Regions from separate parts of the Arthrobacter sp. NPDC058130 genome, predicted to be linked through region 1. Evidence: riboswitches for the same ligand, from Rfam matches in the RefSeq annotation. Region 1 holds a riboswitch; each other region holds the start of a gene.
What was found. Region 1 has a riboswitch for S-adenosylmethionine ahead of ACFVTM_RS15195 (homoserine O-acetyltransferase). Riboswitches for the same ligand answer to the same signal wherever they lie in the genome.
Positions count from the first base shown of each region.

Region 2: it holds a riboswitch for S-adenosylmethionine, as region 1 does, so the genes downstream of both, ACFVTM_RS19805 (DUF1737 domain-containing protein) here and ACFVTM_RS15195 (homoserine O-acetyltransferase) in region 1, are expected to answer to the same signal.
Region 3: it holds a riboswitch for S-adenosylmethionine, as region 1 does, so the genes downstream of both, ACFVTM_RS13200 (aminotransferase class V-fold PLP-dependent enzyme) here and ACFVTM_RS15195 (homoserine O-acetyltransferase) in region 1, are expected to answer to the same signal.
Region 4: it holds a riboswitch for S-adenosylmethionine, as region 1 does, so the genes downstream of both, ACFVTM_RS03110 (MFS transporter) here and ACFVTM_RS15195 (homoserine O-acetyltransferase) in region 1, are expected to answer to the same signal.

Region 1 is NZ_JBHVTV010000009.1:22,113-26,692, forward strand. It holds gene ACFVTM_RS15190 (bifunctional o-acetylhomoserine/o-acetylserine sulfhydrylase) at 1-909, shown strand, start outside; SAM riboswitch class IV at 1,229-1,344, shown strand; gene ACFVTM_RS15195 (homoserine O-acetyltransferase) at 1,357-2,565, shown strand; gene ACFVTM_RS15200 (MFS transporter) at 2,732-4,111, shown strand; gene ACFVTM_RS15205 (LysR family transcriptional regulator) at 4,218-4,580, opposite strand, start outside.
Region 2 is NZ_JBHVTV010000014.1:120,945-125,524, forward strand. It holds gene ACFVTM_RS19800 (hypothetical protein) at 1-721, opposite strand, end outside; SAM riboswitch class IV at 1,110-1,224, shown strand; gene ACFVTM_RS19805 (DUF1737 domain-containing protein) at 1,260-1,583, shown strand; gene ACFVTM_RS19810 (rhodanese-like domain-containing protein) at 1,580-1,990, shown strand; gene ACFVTM_RS19815 (O-succinylhomoserine sulfhydrylase) at 1,991-3,199, shown strand; gene ACFVTM_RS19820 (glutamate--cysteine ligase) at 3,272-4,465, opposite strand; gene ACFVTM_RS19825 (UDP-N-acetylglucosamine 1-carboxyvinyltransferase) at 4,517-4,580, opposite strand, start outside.
Region 3 is NZ_JBHVTV010000007.1:21,114-25,693, forward strand. It holds gene ACFVTM_RS13185 (ribosome small subunit-dependent GTPase A) at 1-555, shown strand, start outside; gene hisN (histidinol-phosphatase) at 633-1,445, shown strand; gene ACFVTM_RS13195 (glutamyl-tRNA reductase) at 1,543-3,054, shown strand; SAM riboswitch class IV at 3,131-3,244, shown strand; gene ACFVTM_RS13200 (aminotransferase class V-fold PLP-dependent enzyme) at 3,279-4,580, shown strand, end outside.
Region 4 is NZ_JBHVTV010000001.1:661,249-665,828, forward strand. It holds gene acs (acetate--CoA ligase) at 1-251, opposite strand, end outside; gene ACFVTM_RS03105 (CoA-binding protein) at 560-985, shown strand; SAM riboswitch class I at 1,085-1,174, shown strand; gene ACFVTM_RS03110 (MFS transporter) at 1,262-2,641, shown strand; gene ACFVTM_RS03115 (NtaA/DmoA family FMN-dependent monooxygenase) at 2,703-4,148, shown strand; gene ACFVTM_RS03120 (acyl-CoA dehydrogenase family protein) at 4,145-4,580, shown strand, end outside.

The sequences.
Region 1 (4,580 bases):
AACCTGGACCACTGGCGGGACGCCGTGCAGCCCAACACCAAGCTGTTCTTTGGCGAGGTGGTCTCCAACCCGCGCCAGGACGTGCTGGACATCGAAGGCGTCGCCGGGGTGGCCCGCGAGGCCGGCGTGCCCCTGATCGTGGACAACACGCTCTCCACCCCCTACCTGATCCGGCCGATCGAGTGGGGCGCGGACATCGTGGTCCACTCCGCCACCAAGTACCTTGGCGGCCACGGCGCCGCGATCGCCGGTGTGATCGTGGATTCAGGCAAGTTCGACTTCGGCAAGGACCCCGGCCGGTTCCCGGGCTTCAACACCCCGGACCCCACCTACAACGGCCTGGTCTACGCCCGGGACCTCGGTGCGGACGGCGCGCTGGGCGCCAACCTGTCCTACATCCTCAAGGCCAGGGTCCAGCTCCTGCGCGACCTCGGCTCTGCCGTGTCCCCGTTCAACGCCTTCCTCATCGCCCAGGGCATCGAAACCTTGAGCCTGCGCGTCGAACGCCACGTGGCCAACGCCACCAAGGTGGCGCAGTGGCTGGAGGGAAGGGACGACGTCGAATCGGTCGCCTATGCCGGGCTGCCGTCCAGCCCCTGGTACGAGCGCGGCCGTAAGTACGGGCCCAAGGGGACCGGCGCCGTCGTCGCCTTCAACATCGCCGGGGGAGCGGAGGCCGGCAAGCGGTTCGTCGATGCCCTCGAACTGCACTCGCACGTCGCGAACATCGGCGACGTCCGCTCCCTGGTGATCCACCCGGCGTCCACCACGCACAGCCAGCTCTCGCCCGGGCAGCAGGAGATCGCCGGGGTGAATCCCGGGCTGGTGCGGCTGTCGGTGGGCCTGGAGCACATCGACGACATCCTCGCGGACCTCGACGCCGGATTCCGCGCCGCCAAGGGCGCCTGACCGGGGCTCTCTGGCAGCCGCCGGCCCCGAGTTCGCCGGCGCGGGACACGCCGAGTTCGCCGGCGCGGGACACGCCGAGTTCGCCGGCGCGGGACACGCCGAGTTCGCCGGAACCCGTCGCAGTCGCCGTAACCTTGCGGCGCCTGGGCAGGCTTCCGGCGACCTCGACGGGCTGGATGCACGGTTCCGGCGAGCTCGACGGGCTGGATGCAGGGTTCCGGCGAACTCGACGGGCTGGATCGACACGGGGATCGCCCGGCTGTCACACGGAAGTCACAATCTTCGTCATTTCCGCACCCCGTTTCGTAGACTCGTACCAGGTCATGAGTGCCAGCGACAGCCCCGGCTTGCTGGCCGGCAACCCTCCATTTGCGGCGGGGTGCCCCGGGTGAAGACCTGGCCTGCCGGTCAGCTGACGGCAGGCAAGCGCGAAGTTAGGTCCTCATTATGACGATTGCCGTCACCCGCAGCGGTGAAACCGAAACCAATCCAGCCCCGAGCCCTGTTGCCGCCGCAACGGCGCCGGAAAGCACGCCGGAAACTGCCCCCGCCCACACTGCTTCCCGTGTGCCGGACGGGACCGTCCAGTACGTCAGGATCGGTGACCTGCAGCTCGAATCCGGGATCCTGCTGCCGGACGTGGTCCTCGGCTTCGAAACGTGGGGGACCCTGAACGCGGACGCCTCCAACGCCGTGCTCATTGAACATGCCCTGACCGGCGACACACATGTCACCCGTGGCGCCAGCGAGGAGCCCGGCTGGTGGGAGCAGCTCGCCGGACCCGGGGCTCCCGTGGACACGGACAAGTACTTCGTCGTTTCGATCAACATCCTGGGCGGTTGTTACGGTTCCACAGGACCCTCCACCCCGGCCCCGGACGGGCGCCCCTGGGGATCGAGGTTTCCGCTCGTCACGCTGCGGGACACCACCGCCGCCGAGGCACGGCTGGCCGACGCCCTGGGCATCGGCAGCTGGTACGCCGTGGTGGGCGGCTCGCTCGGCGGCGCGCGCGCCCTTGAATGGGCCGTCACGTACCCGGACCGGGTCCGGCGCTGCGCCGTGATTTCGGTCGGCCCCAGCAGCACCGCCGAACAGATTGCCTTTGCGCAGGCCCAGACCCTGGCCATCCGCCAGGACCCCCATTTCAATGGCGGAAACTACTACGGCGGCCCGGAGCCCGAAGCAGGGCTGGCCCTCGCCCGCCGCATCGCCCACATCACCTACCGCTCCGCGGCCGAACTGGATGGCCGGTTTGGCCGGAACCCGCAGGCGCCGGAGGCGCCGCTGGAAGCCGGATCCCTGGCCGGGCGCGGGCGCTACCAGGTGGAAAGCTACCTGGACCACCAGGGCAGCAAGCTGGTCCGGCGCTTCGACGCCAACAGTTACATCGCCATTACCGAGGCCCTTATGAGCCACGACGTCTGCCGGGGGCGCGGAAGCCTGCCGGAGGCGCTGGCCCCGGCCAGCGCCGAGTTCCTGGTGGCTGCCGTGGACTCGGACCGACTGTATTTCCCGGCCCAGACCCGCGAACTGGCCGATGCCCTGCCCGGCGGTGCGGAACTGCACATCATTGAGGCGCCGATCGGCCACGACGGGTTCCTGACCGAAATCGGCCAGCTCGGCGACCAGCTGCGGGAGACCTTCTTCGGCCACTAGGCAGCCTCGTTTGTGCATTTTTGCAGATAGGCTCTGCACTAATGGCCGTTGAGGCCAGGGGCGGGAGCGTCCATACTCGGGGTGAATGACGCCATGTGCCCTGCATCACAGGCGTCCTCAGTCCAATGGTCCACAGGGTGTCGATGGAGACGCCAAAGGAGTCACGATGAGTACGGAAAACGCCGCGAGGCGCGCTGAAGCAACCGAGGTCAAGTCGTCCGGCCTGAAGAAGGTAGTGACGGCCTCCATGGCCGGCACGGTGGTTGAATGGTATGAATTCTTCCTCTACGCCTCCGCGGCCACCCTGGTCTTCGGCAAGATGTTCTTCCCCAATTCGGGTACGGAACTGGACGGCATCATCGCAGCCTTCCTCACCTACGCTGTCGGCTTCGTCGCCCGCCCCATCGGCGGGATCGTCTTCGGCCACTTCGGTGACAAGTTCGGCCGCAAGCAGCTGCTCCAGCTCAGCATCATCCTGGTGGGCGTTTCGACCTTCCTGATGGGCTGCCTCCCCACCTTCGCGCAGATCGGCTACTGGGCGCCGGCCCTGCTGGTCTTCCTGCGCTTCGCCCAGGGCTTCGCCGTCGGCGGCGAGTGGGGCGGCGCCGTCCTGCTCGTCGCCGAGCACAGCCCCAGCAAGTCCCGCGGCTTCTGGGCCAGCTGGCCGCAGTCCGCCGTTCCGCTGGGCAACCTGCTGGCCACGGCGGTGCTGTTCACCCTGTCCGCCACCCTGTCCTCCGCCGACTTCCTCAGCTGGGGCTGGCGCGTGGCCTTCTGGCTCTCCGCCGTGATCGTGCTGGTCGGCTACTACATCCGGACCAAGGTCACGGACGCCCCCATCTTCCTGGAGGCGCAGAAGGAAGTCACCATCGAGAAGAAGGGCTACGGCGTAGCCGAAGTCTTCCGCCGCTACCCGCGCGGCGTATTCACCGCCATGGGCCTGCGGTTCGCGGAGAACATCCTCTACTACCTCGTGGTCACGTTCTCGATCACGTACCTGAAGGTCATTGTCCAGACGGACACCTCCCGAATCCTCCTCCTGCTGCTGGTCGCGCACGTCGTCCACTTCGCCGTGGTGCCGATGGTCGGGCGCATGTCGGACCGCTTCGGCCGCAAGCCGGTCTACATGGCCGGCGCCATCCTCGGCGGCACCTGGGGCTTCTTCGCCTTCCCCATGATGGACACCAAGAACGACTTCATCATCCTGGCCGCGATCACCATCGGCCTGCTCTTCCACGCCCTGATGTACGCCGGCCAGCCGGCCATCATGGCCGAGATGTTCCCCACGCGGATGCGCTACTCGGGTGTTTCCCTGGGCTACCAGGTCACCTCGATCGTTGCCGGTTCCATGGCCCCGATCATCGCCGCGGCCCTGCTGAGCCAGTTCAAGTCCTCCGTCCCGGTGGCCCTCTACCTGCTCGGCGCCTGCCTGGTAACGATGGTGGCCGTCTTCTTCCTCAAGGAGACCCGCGGCATTTCGCTCCACGACGTCGACGCCGCCGACGCCCAGGGCACCGCAGACCTCCTCGCCGCCGGCAAGCGGTAGTCCCGGGAAAGCCCAGCCAGGGAAAAATGGCCGCCAAAACCACAATGGGCCAGACTGCCCGTATCCGCGCACCCCGCGGATACGGGCAGTCTGTTTTTAAGCGGACTCAGGCGGCCAGGACGTCCTGGCGCTCCCGAATTTCGCCGCGGATCGCCTCGAGCACTGCGCGGACGGGGGCTGAGCGCAGCGACTCGGGCCGGGCCACCGCCCAGATGGGCAGCTGGCGCTGGAAATCGTCCGGCAGGACGGGCAGGAAGCCGGGCCTGCCCGCCACGAGGAAATTGGGCAGCAGGCCTATCCCTGCGCCCCGCCGGACGGCCTCGAGCTGGGCGAACACACTGGTGGCCTGGAAGCTGGAGCGCGGCACCGGCAGCTGCGTGGATCGGTGGCCCAGCTCCGCGACCTGGAGCGCCGATTCGACGTACGAGACAAACCCGTGCTGCCGGACGTCGTCGAGCGTTGCCGGCAG
Region 2 (4,580 bases), on a different contig from region 1:
GCACGTCCCCGGCCTGGCCCGCCGGCACCCTGCGGCTTACTTCGTCGCTGCCGGCCCGTCCATACGGGGTTTTGGTCTTTTCGAGAACCACGGCCACCGGCGCCATCGCGTTGCGCGCCGGCGTGCCGAACACCAGGCACACGTAGTCGGCTCCCGGGATGAACTCCTGGACAATTTGCCCGGTCGGCATATTCTTCCAGCTCACGACGGCGGTTCCGGCCAGCACGTGGACACCGTGGGAGCCTTTGAAGACCCGAGGCTTGACGACGACGGGGCCGCTGAGGCCGGCGAGCGATGCCGGCGCGGCGGCGAGGTCGCCCGGGACCCCGAACCGGGGCACCGGAATGCCGGCGGCCTGCAGCGCCCAGGTGGTGAACAGCTGATCGTTGGCGAGGGCAACCGCCGCAGGGTCGCCTACGATGATCCGCACGTCCTGGGCGAACCCGGCCCGGGCCGCGGCCAGGACCGGAAGTTCCACGGTGAGCGTCGGGATGATGAGGTTGATGGCTTCGCGGTCCACGAGCCGGCGCAGGTCCAGGACCATGTCCGGGTCCGTCGCCGGCAGGAGCCTGACCACCGCCGCCGCCGGAGCATCCCCGTCCTGGCGGGTGTCGGCACGGGCGTCGGAGCCGAGATACGGCAGGCCGCGGGCTTCGAGCTGGGCCGCGACGGTCCGGCCGGCAGCACTTGCGATCCCGGTAACCAGTATTCGCGGGCCCACGATTGCTCCATTCCGGCGTCCCCGGCTGGGCCGCGGCTGCGGCTCCGGCGGTTCCAGCCACCGATTTGCTGACAACGAATTACTGGAAAGACGGTTCGATTAGCGGGACTGCTCATTTCACGGACTGCTCGAATCACGGACCGCTCAATTCACGGACTGCTCGAATCTGCCGCCACTCCGGCAGACTCGGCAGACCTGTCCTCCTAGTAGACGGCGGATCGTCCCGGCCAACACGAGTGGGCAGTACCCGAAACTGGGGCCCGCTACTACTTGTCCAGTGCGCCCCGTTCGTTCCACCAGCCGGCATTGGTAGTTGGACGTCGTCCGGTTACGGAACATGACGACGGCGGCGGTGCGGCCCGACGTCGTAGGTGTTACGTTTTTGGGGAGTAATGAGAACCGGCGCCAAGCCCTGACTGGCCGGTCGGCAACCCTCCCTTTCGCGGCGGGGTGCCTCAGGTGAATACTCGGCATATCGACCATTCGAGCTGCAAGCGTGAAGAGGAGATCCGTCGTGCCCGACACGTCCACCCCCGCAATACCCGGTACAACCGCTGCCCCCAGTGCGGCAAAGGCTTCAACCGCCGGCGAGGAAAAGCTGGCCTACCGCCTGTTCACCGGGGCGGATGACCGCGCCTTCTGTGAGCGGGTATCGGCAGCCCTGGCCGAGGGCTATGTCCTGCATGGAAGCCCGGCCGCCAGCTTCAACGGCAGCACCGTGATCGTGGCGCAGGCGCTGGTCCTGCCGGCCGCGATTGCGAGCGCGGACGCCGCAGTGGCGAATGCAGTCGATGAGCTCGACGCCGACGACTTTGACGCCGACGGGTTTGGCGCCGACGGGGCATTCGAGGGCCACGCATGAGCTACGCCGGAGACCTCAGCCCGAATGAGGCGTGGGCCAAGCTGGAGGCGGGAGCCGTTCTGGTGGATGTCCGGACCGAGGGCGAATGGGCCCACATCGGCATCCCGGACACTAAGGGGACTGACAACGATCCGCTCTTCATCCAGTGGAACGTCGCCGGCGGCGCCCCGAACCCGCACTTCGTGGAGCAGCTAAAGCGGCAGGCGCCGGAGGACACCGGCGTCGAGCTCCTGTTCCTGTGCCGCTCCGGTGCCCGGTCGATCGCCGCCGCGACGGCCGCGGCACAGGCCGGCTACACCGCGTACAACGTTCTTGAAGGCTTCGAAGGCGAGACTGACCGGTTTGGCGAACGCACCGTCAACGGCTGGAAGAACCGCGGCCTGCCCACCAACCTTGGAAAGATTTAAGTGACTTTCAATCCCGACGCCGCCGCCTGGTCCGCCGACACCCAAGCCGTCCGCGGCGGCCTCGACCGCACCGGCTTCCAGGAAACCACCGAGCCGATTTTCCTTAACTCGGGGTTCGTCTACGAGTCCGCGGCGGCCGCCGAGCGCGCCTTCACCGGCGAGGACGAGCGCTTCGTCTACTCCCGCTACGGCAACCCGTCCGTCGCCACGTTCCAGGAGCGGCTCCGGCTGCTAGAGGGAACGGAGGCGTGTTTTGCGACGGCCTCCGGCATGTCCGCCGTCTTCACCGCACTCGGTGCGCTGCTGGCGGCCGGCGACCGGGTGGTCGCCGCCCGCTCGCTGTTCGGCTCGTGCTTTGTGATTCTCAACGAGATCCTGCCGCGCTGGGGGGTCGAGACGGTCTTCGTGGACGGCCCGGACCTGGAGCAGTGGGAAGCTGCGCTGTCCGAGCCCACCACGGCGGTGTTCTTCGAGTCGCCGTCGAACCCGATGCAGGAACTCGTGGACATCGCCGCCGTGAGCCGGCTGGCTCACGCGGCGGGCGCTACGGTGGTGGTGGACAACGTCTTCGCCACCCCGCTGCTGCAGCGTTGCGGGGACCTCGGCGCGGACGTGATCGTCTACTCGGGCACCAAACACATCGACGGTCAGGGACGCGTGCTCGGCGGGGCGATCCTGGGCACCAAGGAATTCATTGACGGGCCCGTCAAGCAGCTCATGCGGCACACCGGCCCGGCGCTCTCCTCCTTCAACGCCTGGGTACTCACCAAGGGCCTGGAGACCATGGCCCTGCGCGTGAACCATTCCTCGGCCACGGCCCTGCGGCTGGCCGAGTGGCTCGAGGGACAGCCCGCGGTGAGTTGGGTGAAATACCCGCTGCTGCGGTCCCACCCGCAGCACGAACTCGCGGTAAAGCAGATGAAGGCCGGCGGCACCGTGCTCACGCTGGAGCTTTCGCCTTCCCCGGGACGCACCGCGAAGGAGGCAGCCTTTGCGCTCCTGGACGCGCTGCGGATCATCGACATCTCCAACAACCTTGGCGACGCGAAGTCCCTGATCACGCACCCGGCCACCACGACGCACCGCGCGATGGGCCCCGAAGGCCGCGCGGCAATCGGGCTCAGCGACGGCGTGGTCCGGCTTTCGGTGGGCCTGGAGGATGCCGAGGACCTTATCCGGGACCTCGGCCAGGCTCTCAAGCAGGTCTAGCGCTCAAGCAGGTCCAGCGCTCAAACGGGTATCGGCCCGCCGGAGCTGAGCCGGCGCCGGCTCCGGCTCGGCTCAGCCCCGGCGCACCGGGCCCAGGGACGAACCCTCGTCGAGCCGGGGCTCGGTAACGGAGCCCTGCGTGGTCATTTCGGCGGCACGTTCGACGACGGCGGGCAGCCCGCCTACCCGGAACGGCCCGCGCTGCAGTTGCGAGCCGGTGCCCTCCGCCAGGATCCGGGCGACGCCCTCCCGGACCAGGTCCAGCTCGCCCTGTTCTTCCAGCACTGGGGCCACAAAGTCCACGAGTGCCCAGACCACGTCCGTAGCCGGGGCAGGGGTGAAGGTGCCGAAGTCCAGCAGCTCCCCGCGCAGCCCGCAGTTGCTGGCCTGCCAGGCGGCCATCCGCAGCAGCAGCGTGGGCACCGGGGCGGGATCGACGCCGTCGTTCCATTCCCGCGACGCCGACTCCACGAGGGCGCGCACCAGCACGGCGATCAGCGCCGCGTCCTCGGCCCGCAGGCAGACATCGGCGACCCGGACCTCCACGGTGGGATGCTGCCGGGCCAGCCGCGCGTCGAAGTAGACCATTCCCTCGTCCATCAGGACGCCGCTTTCCACCAGCCGGGTCACCACCCGCCGGTAGACCGGCAGGCTCCCGAAAATCATCGTGGGACCGGACCCGGGCCAGCGGTTCCAGGCCTGGGTGCGGTAGCTTTCGAAACCCGTCTCCGCGCCGTTCCAGTACGGGGAATTCGCGCTGAGGGCGATCAGCACGGCCAGCTTGTCCCGGATCCGGTCCATCACGGCCACGCCTTCCTCCGGGGAATCCACGAAGGTGTGGACGTGGAGGCCGCAGGTCAGCTGGTTCCGGACTGTGAGCCCGAAACGTTCCTGCATGGTCATGTAGCGCGGTTTCGGCGTCAGGTGGGTCGCGGCACCCTGGGGTGAGGTGGCCAGGGCTGCGACGCGGCCGCCGTGGAGCCGCGCTGCCCGGTCCGCAAGCGCCCGGCCGTGCCTGAGCTGCCGCAGCAGTTCGGTGTACTCCAGGCACGGATGCGTCTGGGTCTCGATCTGTTCGAGCTTGAGCTCGTAGCTGAAGTCGGCGCCGCCCTCGTAAACCGGCCTCTGTGCCGGGAGAACCTTGGCGACCTCCGGATGCGGCAGCTGCGGAACCAGCGTTGGCAGCATGAGGTCAGCGAGGGCAAGCAACATCCCCGACTCGGGGTCCACTATCAGCAGTTCTTCCTCCACGCCGAACGTGCGCATGAATCTATTGTGCGTCAGGATCGGTCGAAACGCCCCTACACCAAAGCGGGGTCAGTCTTGGAAATACTCGATCTTGGCGCCGATGGTGTTGAGCCGCTCGGCCAGGTCCTCGTAG
Region 3 (4,580 bases), on a different contig from region 1:
AAGACGGCGGACTCCGCCGCGTCCGGCATCGACGCCCGCTCCGACGACGGGCTCTCCGCGCGGCTGGACAAGGACGCGGTGTCCCAGCTGCGCGGCTACCTCGACGGCAAGGTCACCGTGATGCTGGGCCATTCCGGCGTCGGCAAGTCCACCATGGTGAACGCCCTGACCGGGGCCGAACGGGCCACGGGAGGCGTCAACGCGGTCACCGGCCGCGGCCGCCACACGTCCTCCTCCGCGCTGGCGCTCAAGGTCAACGATGCCCCGGCCGGCAGCTGGATCATCGACACCCCCGGCATCCGGTCCTTCGGGCTGGCCCACGTGGACCCGGACCGGATCCTGCATTCCTTTCCGGACCTGGAACCGGGCACCGATGATTGCGAACGCGGCTGCAAGCACGACGCCACCGCCGTCAACTGCGGCGTGGACGCGTGGGTTGCGGCCGGGCACGCGGGCCCCTCCGGCCCCGCCCGGCTCGCCTCCCTGCGCCGGCTGCTGGGCACGGACCCGCGCATGGAAGCGCAGGAAACCAAGGAACTGGGCACCGTCTCCTAGCCAGCCGGGCTTGCGGGCCGGCGGCGCAATGCCGCGGCCTCCCGGCGGGCGGGCCGCTTTGACGGTAGTTTGGAACCATGAGCCAATCCGCTTCGAGCTACAACGATGACCTGCGCCTTGCCCATGTACTGGCAGATTCCGTCGACTCCCAGACCATGAGCCGCTTCAAGGCGCTCGACCTTCGGATCGAGACGAAGCCGGACCTGACGCCCGTCACCGATGCCGACAAGTCTGCTGAAGAGGCCATCCGAGGCCAGCTCTCCCGGTCCCGGCCGCGCGACGCGGTCCTGGGCGAAGAGTTCGGCAGCTCGGGCCACGGCTCCCGCCGCTGGATCATTGACCCGATCGACGGCACCAAGAACTTTGTCCGCGGCGTCCCGGTCTGGGCCACCCTGATCGCCCTCGTCGACGAGGGCGAGCCGGTGGTCGGCGTCGTCAGCGCACCGGCACTGGGCAAGCGCTGGTGGGCCGCCAAGGGAGCCGGCGCCTACACGGGCCGCTCCCTTGCCGCCGCCACACGGCTGAAAGTGTCCAACGTGTCCAGGCTCGAGGACGCCTCGCTGTCCTACTCCAGCCTGGGCGGCTGGAAGCAACGCGGAAACCTGGACGAGTTCCTGGGCCTCACCGAGGAAGTGTGGCGGACCCGCGCCTACGGCGACTTCTGGTCGTACTGCCTCGTGGCCGAGGGCGCGGTGGACATCGCCTGCGAACCCGAACTGAACCTCTACGACATGGCCGCGCTGGTGCCGATCGTGACCGAGGCCGGCGGCCGCTTCACCTCGCTCGAGGGCGAGGACGGCCCCTTCGGCGGCAACGCCCTGGCCACCAACTCGATCCTCCACTCGGAAGTGCTCAAGCGGCTCAACCCCGGGCTCGACGACCTCCTCTAGGCTCCCCTCAAGGATTCCCAAGGGCCTCTGTACGACGCTGTCCCCAGCTTCGCTGCCGTCAAGGCGTGGAGTGGCATCGAGCGGCAGGAGGGCAGCCATGTCTGGATCGGTTCACCCCAAGGATCCCGAAACCCCCGACGCCGGCGTCGGTCCGGTTCTGCTGGTCCTGGTTGCGAAGTACCGGGACCTGGACATAGAGTCCGCCGCCCGGCTCCAGGCCGTCTCCTCGGAGCTGGGCCAGCATCTGCTCGCCAGCAGTTCCGCCGTGTCCGGAGCCGTGGTCGTGTCCACCTGCAGCCGCTTCGAGATCTACTGCGAGGTGGCGTCCAGGGACGATGTAGATACCGCCTGCTCCGAGGCCCTGGGCTCTGTCCGCCTCTGTTCGGGCCTGCCCGCTGCCCGGCTCGCTTCCCTGTTCGAACACTCGTCCGGAGCGTCGGCGGCGGAGCATCTCTTCGCCGTTGCAGCGGGCCTGGACTCCGTTGTGGTGGGTGAGCGCCAAGTCACCGGCCAGGTCCGCCGCGCCCTCGCTGACGCACAAGCCGCAGGTACGGCGAGCGGGCTTCTGGTCCGGCTGTTTCAGGAGGCCTCCCGCACGGGCCGGGACGTGGGCGCGCGGACCACGCTCAGCAGCGCCAGCAGGTCCATAGCCTCCGTGGCCCTTGAACTGGCCGCTACCGGGGTCGGGCACCCGTCCCTGGCTGAAGCTTCCGTGGTCCTCTTCGGCACAGGTTCCTACGCCGCGTGCGTCGCGGAAATCCTCAGGAGCAAACGATGCCCCACCATCTCCGTCTTCTCCCAATCCGGCCGCGCGGAGGCCTTTGTGGCAAGCAGGGGCGGCACGGCGCTGACGGCACAGGAGCTGCCCGCCGCTGTTGCCCGGGCAGACATCGTCATTGGCTGCAGCGGCACGGAAACGCGCATCGCTGCCGCCCAACTGGCGGAGTGGCGGGATGGCACAGGCCGTGCCCTCACCGTCGTCGACCTCGCTCCCAGCCATGACTTCGACCCCCGCGTGGCGGACCTGCCGGGCGTTGAACTGATCACCCTGGATTCAGTGCGTTTCGCCGCTCCCCCGGCGGACGCCGAGGCGCTCCGCCGCGCCCGCACAATGGTCCGGCTGGCGGCGCACCGCTTCGAAGAACGAGAGAAAATGCGCGCAGTCGATGCCGCCATCGTGGCCCTGCGCCGGCACGTCCACCACGTCCTCGAGGCTGAAATGGAGCGCGCCCTGAAGCAACACGGACCCGGCGCCCAGGCCGAGGATGTGAACCTTGCGATGCGCCGGCTGGTCCGCCGCCTGCTTCACCTCCCCACGGTCCGCGCCCGTGAACTGGCCGCGGACGGCCGCCAGCACGACTACGCCGCTGCGCTGGAAGCCCTGTTCGGCCTCAGCGTCCAGCCCGCCGGTGCCCGGAACCCCGGGACCGACACTGTGGCCGGCCTGAGGCGGCCGCCCTGGGAATTGAGGGAGACGGGGACTGCGATGAGAGCGTGCGGCGGCGCCGATACGCGCGGCGGATGCCCCGGAACATGCCCGGCGCGCCGCGTCACGTCGCCGTCAGTGCCGTCCTTGGATGGTTTCACGGCGGCTCCGGCTGCCTCCTAGCCCTGGTCCGTAACAATCCGCTTCACAATCGCTGGCGCCTTTTCCCCGGCGGCGCGGATGTCCTACGCTCGATGCAGGTCACGAGTGCCAGCGCTAAACCCCGGTTTGCTGGCCGGCAACCCTCCAGTCGCGGTGGGGTGCCCCGGGTGACGACCTGGCCGGTCCGGAACGGACCCGGCAAGCGCGGATTCCCACCATGTGGGGTCCTGGTCGAGTGAGGTCCCATGACAACTGCCATTTTCCCCGCAGCCCCCGAATTCCACGCCGCCACCGAAGCTGTGCGCCCTGATGGGCGGCATTCCGTCGCGGCCCGCCCGCTGGCCGCCGTCACCGGCGCCGAAATCCAGGCCCCGCTGATCACCGGCGGCCACGCCCGCTACGCCAACCTCGACTACGGCGCCTCCGCACCGGCGCTGTCCGTCGTCTCGGCCTACCTGAACGAAATCCTGCCGTACTACGCGAGCGTGCACCGCGGCGCCGGCTACGCATCGCAGATCAGCACCTCCGTCTACGAGAACGCCCGGGACATCGTGCGGGACTTCGTCGGCGGCCGGCCGGACGATTCCGTGATCTTCACCCGCAACACCACCGATTCATTGAACCTGCTGGCCGGCTGCCTGCCGTTGCGCGACGGCCGTCCCGCGGGCGAGGTCCTGTATCTCGACATCGAGCACCACGCCAACCTCCTGCCCTGGCAGAACGTCCCGCACCGCAGCGTCGTGGCCGCCCCCACCCTCGCAGCCACGGTGGGCCTCCTGCGGGACGAGCTTTCCCGTGGCGGGGTCAGCCTGCTGGCCGTCACAGGCGCCTCGAATGTCACCGGGGAAATCCTGCCGATCCGGGCCCTCGCCGCACTGGCGCACGAGTACGGCGCCAGGATCGTCGTCGACGCCGCGCAGCTGGCCCCGCACCGGCGGATTGACATCGCCGCGGACGACGTCGACTATCTCGCATTCTCCGGGCACAAGCTGTACGCCCCGTTCGGCTCCGGCGTGCTGGTGGGCCGGACGGACTGGCTCGACGCCGGCACCCCGCACCTGGCCGGCGGAGGCGCTGTCCGCGATGCCCGGCTCGATTCCGTCAGCTGGACCACCGGACCGGCCCGGCACGAGGGCGGCTCGCCGAACGTCCTGGGTGCGGCCGCCCTGGCCCGCGCCACCCAGGTGATCGCAGCCCTGGACCCGGAGCAGTGGCAGGCCCACGAGGACGCCATCCGGTCCTTCCTGGTCGAGGGCCTCGAAGCCATTGAGGGCGTGACCGTGCACCGGATCTTTGCCGATTCCGAAGCGGGAGATCAGGCCGGCACCATCGGCGTCGTGAACTTTTCGGTCGAAGGCTACGACGCCGGGCTGGTGGCCGCCTACCTGTCGGCCGAACACGGCATTGGCCTGCGCGACGGCCGCTTCTGCGCCCACCCGCTGCTCAAGCGGCTCGGCCTGCCCGCAGGCTCCCTGCGCGCCAGCTTCGGCCTCGGCTCCCGGCTGGAGGATGCCGAGCGCCTGCTGGCCGGCCTGCAGCAACTGCGG
Region 4 (4,580 bases), on a different contig from region 1:
GCCGGGATGGTGCCAGCGGCGGGGTTGTGCTCGGGGGTGGTGCTGCGGTGACGCGCCGGTCCGTCGGTGGGGACGCCGTGCACTGCGCCGTCCGTGGGCTCGGTCAGGGACCATCCCGACGAGCCGCGAGAGGAGCCAGGCGCGTCACGCAGCCCTGCTTCGATCGCCGTCGCGTCCGAAGAGGTTTGTGGGGTTGCCGCGGACGGAATCCGGGCAACGGTGGGCAAGGCGGAAGAATTCTCAGGGGTCATTTATGGCACTCCATCGGTCCTGGCAGTAGCACCCTTGGTCCCTCCCGCTCCATCGAAAGTTCGATCGAAAGAGGAGGAACAGCGGCGTGGGAATGGTCGTCCCACGTCACCGGGGGTTGCTGCGGCTTCATCGATCCAGGTCTCTCGGCCGCTCGGGATGGTCCCTACCAACTAGAACGTCAAATGCGGGATTTCACAAAATCCAAGCCGTCGGCGCTGTAATATTCGTTCACGGCGCCGGCTCACGCGTTGGAATCATTCATTTATTCGAAGATCGCGCCCAAAGGTCGCAGGAGTAAGGTTGATGCATGGCCCACGTTAACGATCCGGCAGTCATTGACCGCCTCATGCGAACCAAAGGCACGTGGGCGGTGGTTGGCCTCACCACTAATGAATGGCGCTCTGCCTACGACGTCTCCCTGTACATCCGGGACAGGATGGGCATGGAGATCATTCCGGTCAACCTGCCCGGCGACGACGTCCACGGGGAGAGGGGATACCGCTCGCTGGCGGACATCCCGGCAGAGAAGCATCCGATCGACGTCGTGGACTGCTTCGTCAACTCCCACAAGGTGGGCGCCGTCATAGACCAGGCCATCGCCGTCGGCGCAAAGGCCGTCTGGCTGCAACTGGGCGTCTTCGACGACGCCGCGGTGGGCCGCGCCAAGGCCGCCGGGCTGGACGTCGTGGTGAACGAATGCCCCGCCCGCGAAGGGTGGCGGGTGGGCATCTAGGAGCCCAAGGATCAGGGGTTAACAGGATTTGGAAAAGCCGGTTACAAAATGTGACTGGCTTTTTCCGTATCTGTCCGCGGGCCGTGTCAGATGGAGTCGTAACCATCCCGAGCGGCTGAGAGACCTGGCTCCGTGACGCCGCAGCAACCCCCTCCCCGAGGACGGTGCTACCGCCAGGACCGATGGAGAAGGCGCCGCCTTCCGCTCGGATTCGCGGCCCTGGCTGGCAGAATCTGCGGAGGCAGCGCTTTCCCGGCACACGCCAGGAGACCGCACATGAGCACTGAAACCGCACGCCCGCAGAAGATGCGCCCGCAGAAGATGACCGGGAAGGTGGCCGTAGCCAGCTTCATCGGCACCACCATCGAAGGCTACGACTTCGTCCTGTACGGCCTCGCCGCGGCCACCGTCTTCGGCCCGCTGTTCTTCGCCCCGGCCGCCCCTCTCATAGGCACCATCGCCGCGTTCGCCACATACGCCGTCGGGTTCGTTGCCCGGCCCGTCGGCGGGGTGCTGGGCGGCCACTACGGCGACAGGATCGGCCGGAAGACCGTCCTGGTGGCCTCCCTGCTCTTGACCGGACTCGCCACCACCGCAATCGGGCTCCTGCCCACCTACGCCCAGATCGGCTGGGTGGCGCCGGCCCTGCTGCTCCTGCTGCGCGTGATCCAGGGCATCGGCTACGGCGCCGAGTGGGCCGGCGCCGCCCTCATGACCGTGGAGCATGCCGCCCCCAAAAAACGGGGCCTGACTTCCAGCGCCACCCAGCTTGGCCCCACCTCGGGCATGCTGCTGGCCACCGGCGTCCTCCTCCTGCTGGAGAACACCCTGAGCGACGAGCAGTTCCTGGCCTGGGGCTGGCGCGTGCCGTTCGTGGCGAGCCTGGTCCTGGTTGCCGTGGGCCTGGCCATCCGGCTCTCCGTCGAGGACAGCCCCGAGTTCAAGCACGTCCAGTCTGTCCAGACCGTTGCCGCCCGCCCGGTGGTGGAGAGCTTCAAGACGCACCCGCGCCAGATCCTGCTGACCACGGGCCTCCGGATCGCCCAGAACGCGTTCTACTACGTGTACACAGTGTTCATCCTGACGTACCTCACGCAGGTTGCCGGAACCGACCGCAACACCGGGCTGACCGCCGTCCTGATCGCCTCGGCGCTGGGCTTGGTCACCGTGCCGCTGTGGGGTGCCCTGTCGGACCGCTTCGGGCGCCGATCCGTCTATCTCTTTGGCGCCGTGGCCAGTGCCGCCGCCATCATCCCTTTCTTCTGGCTGCTGGATACCGGCAATTTTCTGCTGATCATCCTGGGCGTCGTCGTCGGCCTCAATATCGGCCATGATGCGATGTACGGCCCCCAGGCTGCGTTCTTCTCGGAGCTCTTCAGCACCCGCGTCCGCTTCAGCGGTGTGTCCATCGGCTACCAGATCGGCTCGGTGCTCGGCGGCGGGCTGGCTCCGCTGGTCGCCACGGCCCTGCTGGCCGCCGGCGGCGGAAATCCGGTCTGGGTGGTCGTCTACTTCCTCGCCGTCTCCGCCATCACCATCGTGGCCACCCTCAAGTCACCGGAAACGAAGGACCGGGCCCTCGGCGACACCGAACTGCCGGCTGCGGCCCCTGCCGCAGCGGCCGCTGAAAGCCGGGACCCCGCCGTCGTGCGCTGACCACACGTTCTTCATGAAGTTCACATCGCCATGATTTTTACATTGCAAGGAAAGGGGCCCCATGGCCACCGCTGACACTGCACATCCCCAAGGGCGGCCCAGGCTGCTGCTGAGCGCTTTCGTCATGAACACCACAAGCCACATCATGGGCGGCCAATGGCGGCACCCTGCGGCGCAGCAGCACCGCTTCAACGAGTTGGAGCTGTGGACCAGCCTGGCCCGGCAGCTGGAGGACGCGAAGTTCGATGTGATGTTCTTCGCCGATGTGGTGGGGCTGTACGGGAACGACGACGGCGGCTGGGCCCCGCACGTGCGTCGCGGCATGCAGGTGCCCGCCAATGACCCGCTGATCCTCCTCGGCGCGCTGGCCGCCTCGACCAGTAACATCGGCCTCGCGGCGACGTCCTCGGTGATCCAAAGCCATCCCTTCCAGTTCGCCCGCCAGATCTCAACCCTGGACCACCTCTCCCGGGGGCGCGCTGCGTGGAACATCGTCACCAGCGCGGCGGAGAATGCCCACCGGAACTTCGGCGACGGCCTGGTCGCCCACGATGACCGCTACGCCTGGGCAGACGAATACGTGGCGGCCGCCTACAAGCTGTGGGAAGGGTCCTGGGACGACGGCGCGCTGGTCCAGGACAAGGAGAACGGCATCCACGCGGATCCGGACAAGGTCCACAAGATCTACCACCGCGGCGACCGTTACTCCATCGACGGGCCGCACCTGTCCGCTCCCTCGCCGCAGCGCACACCCGTGCTGTTCCAGGCCGGCAGCTCAGGCCGCGGGCAGCAGTTCTGCGCCGCCCATGCCGAAGCCACCTTCATGCTGTCCCCGAACCCGGCCGCCGCCGCCGAATACACGGCATCCGTGCGCCGGCAGGCCGTCGCGGCCGGCCGGCTCGCCGGGGACGTGAAGTTCTTCCAGGGGCTCCACTTCATCGTCGGAAGCACCGAGGCGGAAGCCGCACGCAAGGCCGCAGAATTGGACGAGTACCTGGATTCCGGGGCGCTGATCGCCCACATCGGCGGCGGAGCCGGCGTGGACCTCGGCGGACTGGATCTGGACACGCCGCTGGGCGACTTCCACACCGAAGGCACCCAGGGGCACCTGGACAGCCTGCGCAAATCAGTGCCCGGCGGCAACCCGACCCTGCGTGACGTGGCCAATTTCCGCAGCCGCGCCCACCGCGTCCTGGGAACCCCGGAGCAGATCGTGGACCGGCTCGAGGAATGGCAGGACGCCGGGGTGGACGGCATCAACATCATCAACCAGCTGATTCCGGATTCCTACACCGACTTCATCGAGCACGTGCTGCCCGAGCTGCGCCGCCGCGGCCTGGCCCAGCAGGACTACGCGGAAGGAACCCTGCGCGAAAAGCTGTTCGGCGGCGGGGAAAACGGCGCCGGACTCAATGACCGGCACCCGGCCCGCGGCTACCGCGGCGCCTTCACCGCCAACTCGGCAACGGCCGAGCAGGCACGGGAGATCCTGGAGGACGCACGATGAGAGAAGCGCTGAAGACCGCTGCGGCGCTTTCCGCCGAGGCCGCATACGAGAAGCTCGCGCAGCGTTTCCGCCCCGTGTTTGCCCGGATCGCCGAGGGCGCGCTGGCCCGCGAACAGGACCGGGTGCTGCCCTTCGAACAGGTCCGCTGGCTGAACGAGGCCGGCTTCGGACGGCTCCGGGTGCCCGCGGAACACGGCGGCGACGGCATTGGCTTTGAGCCCTTCTTCCGGCTGCTCATCGAACTCGCCGAGGCCGATTCCTCCGTGGCCCACCTGTACCGGTCGCACTTCGCCTTCGTCGAAACCGTGGGCCTGGAGCCGGAATCCTTCCGGAACCGCTGGTACCCCCGCGTGGTGGCCGGTGAGATCTTCGGAAACGCCGCCACGGAGAAGTCCGGAAACGCCCTCGGAACCACCGGAACCAAGCTGACGC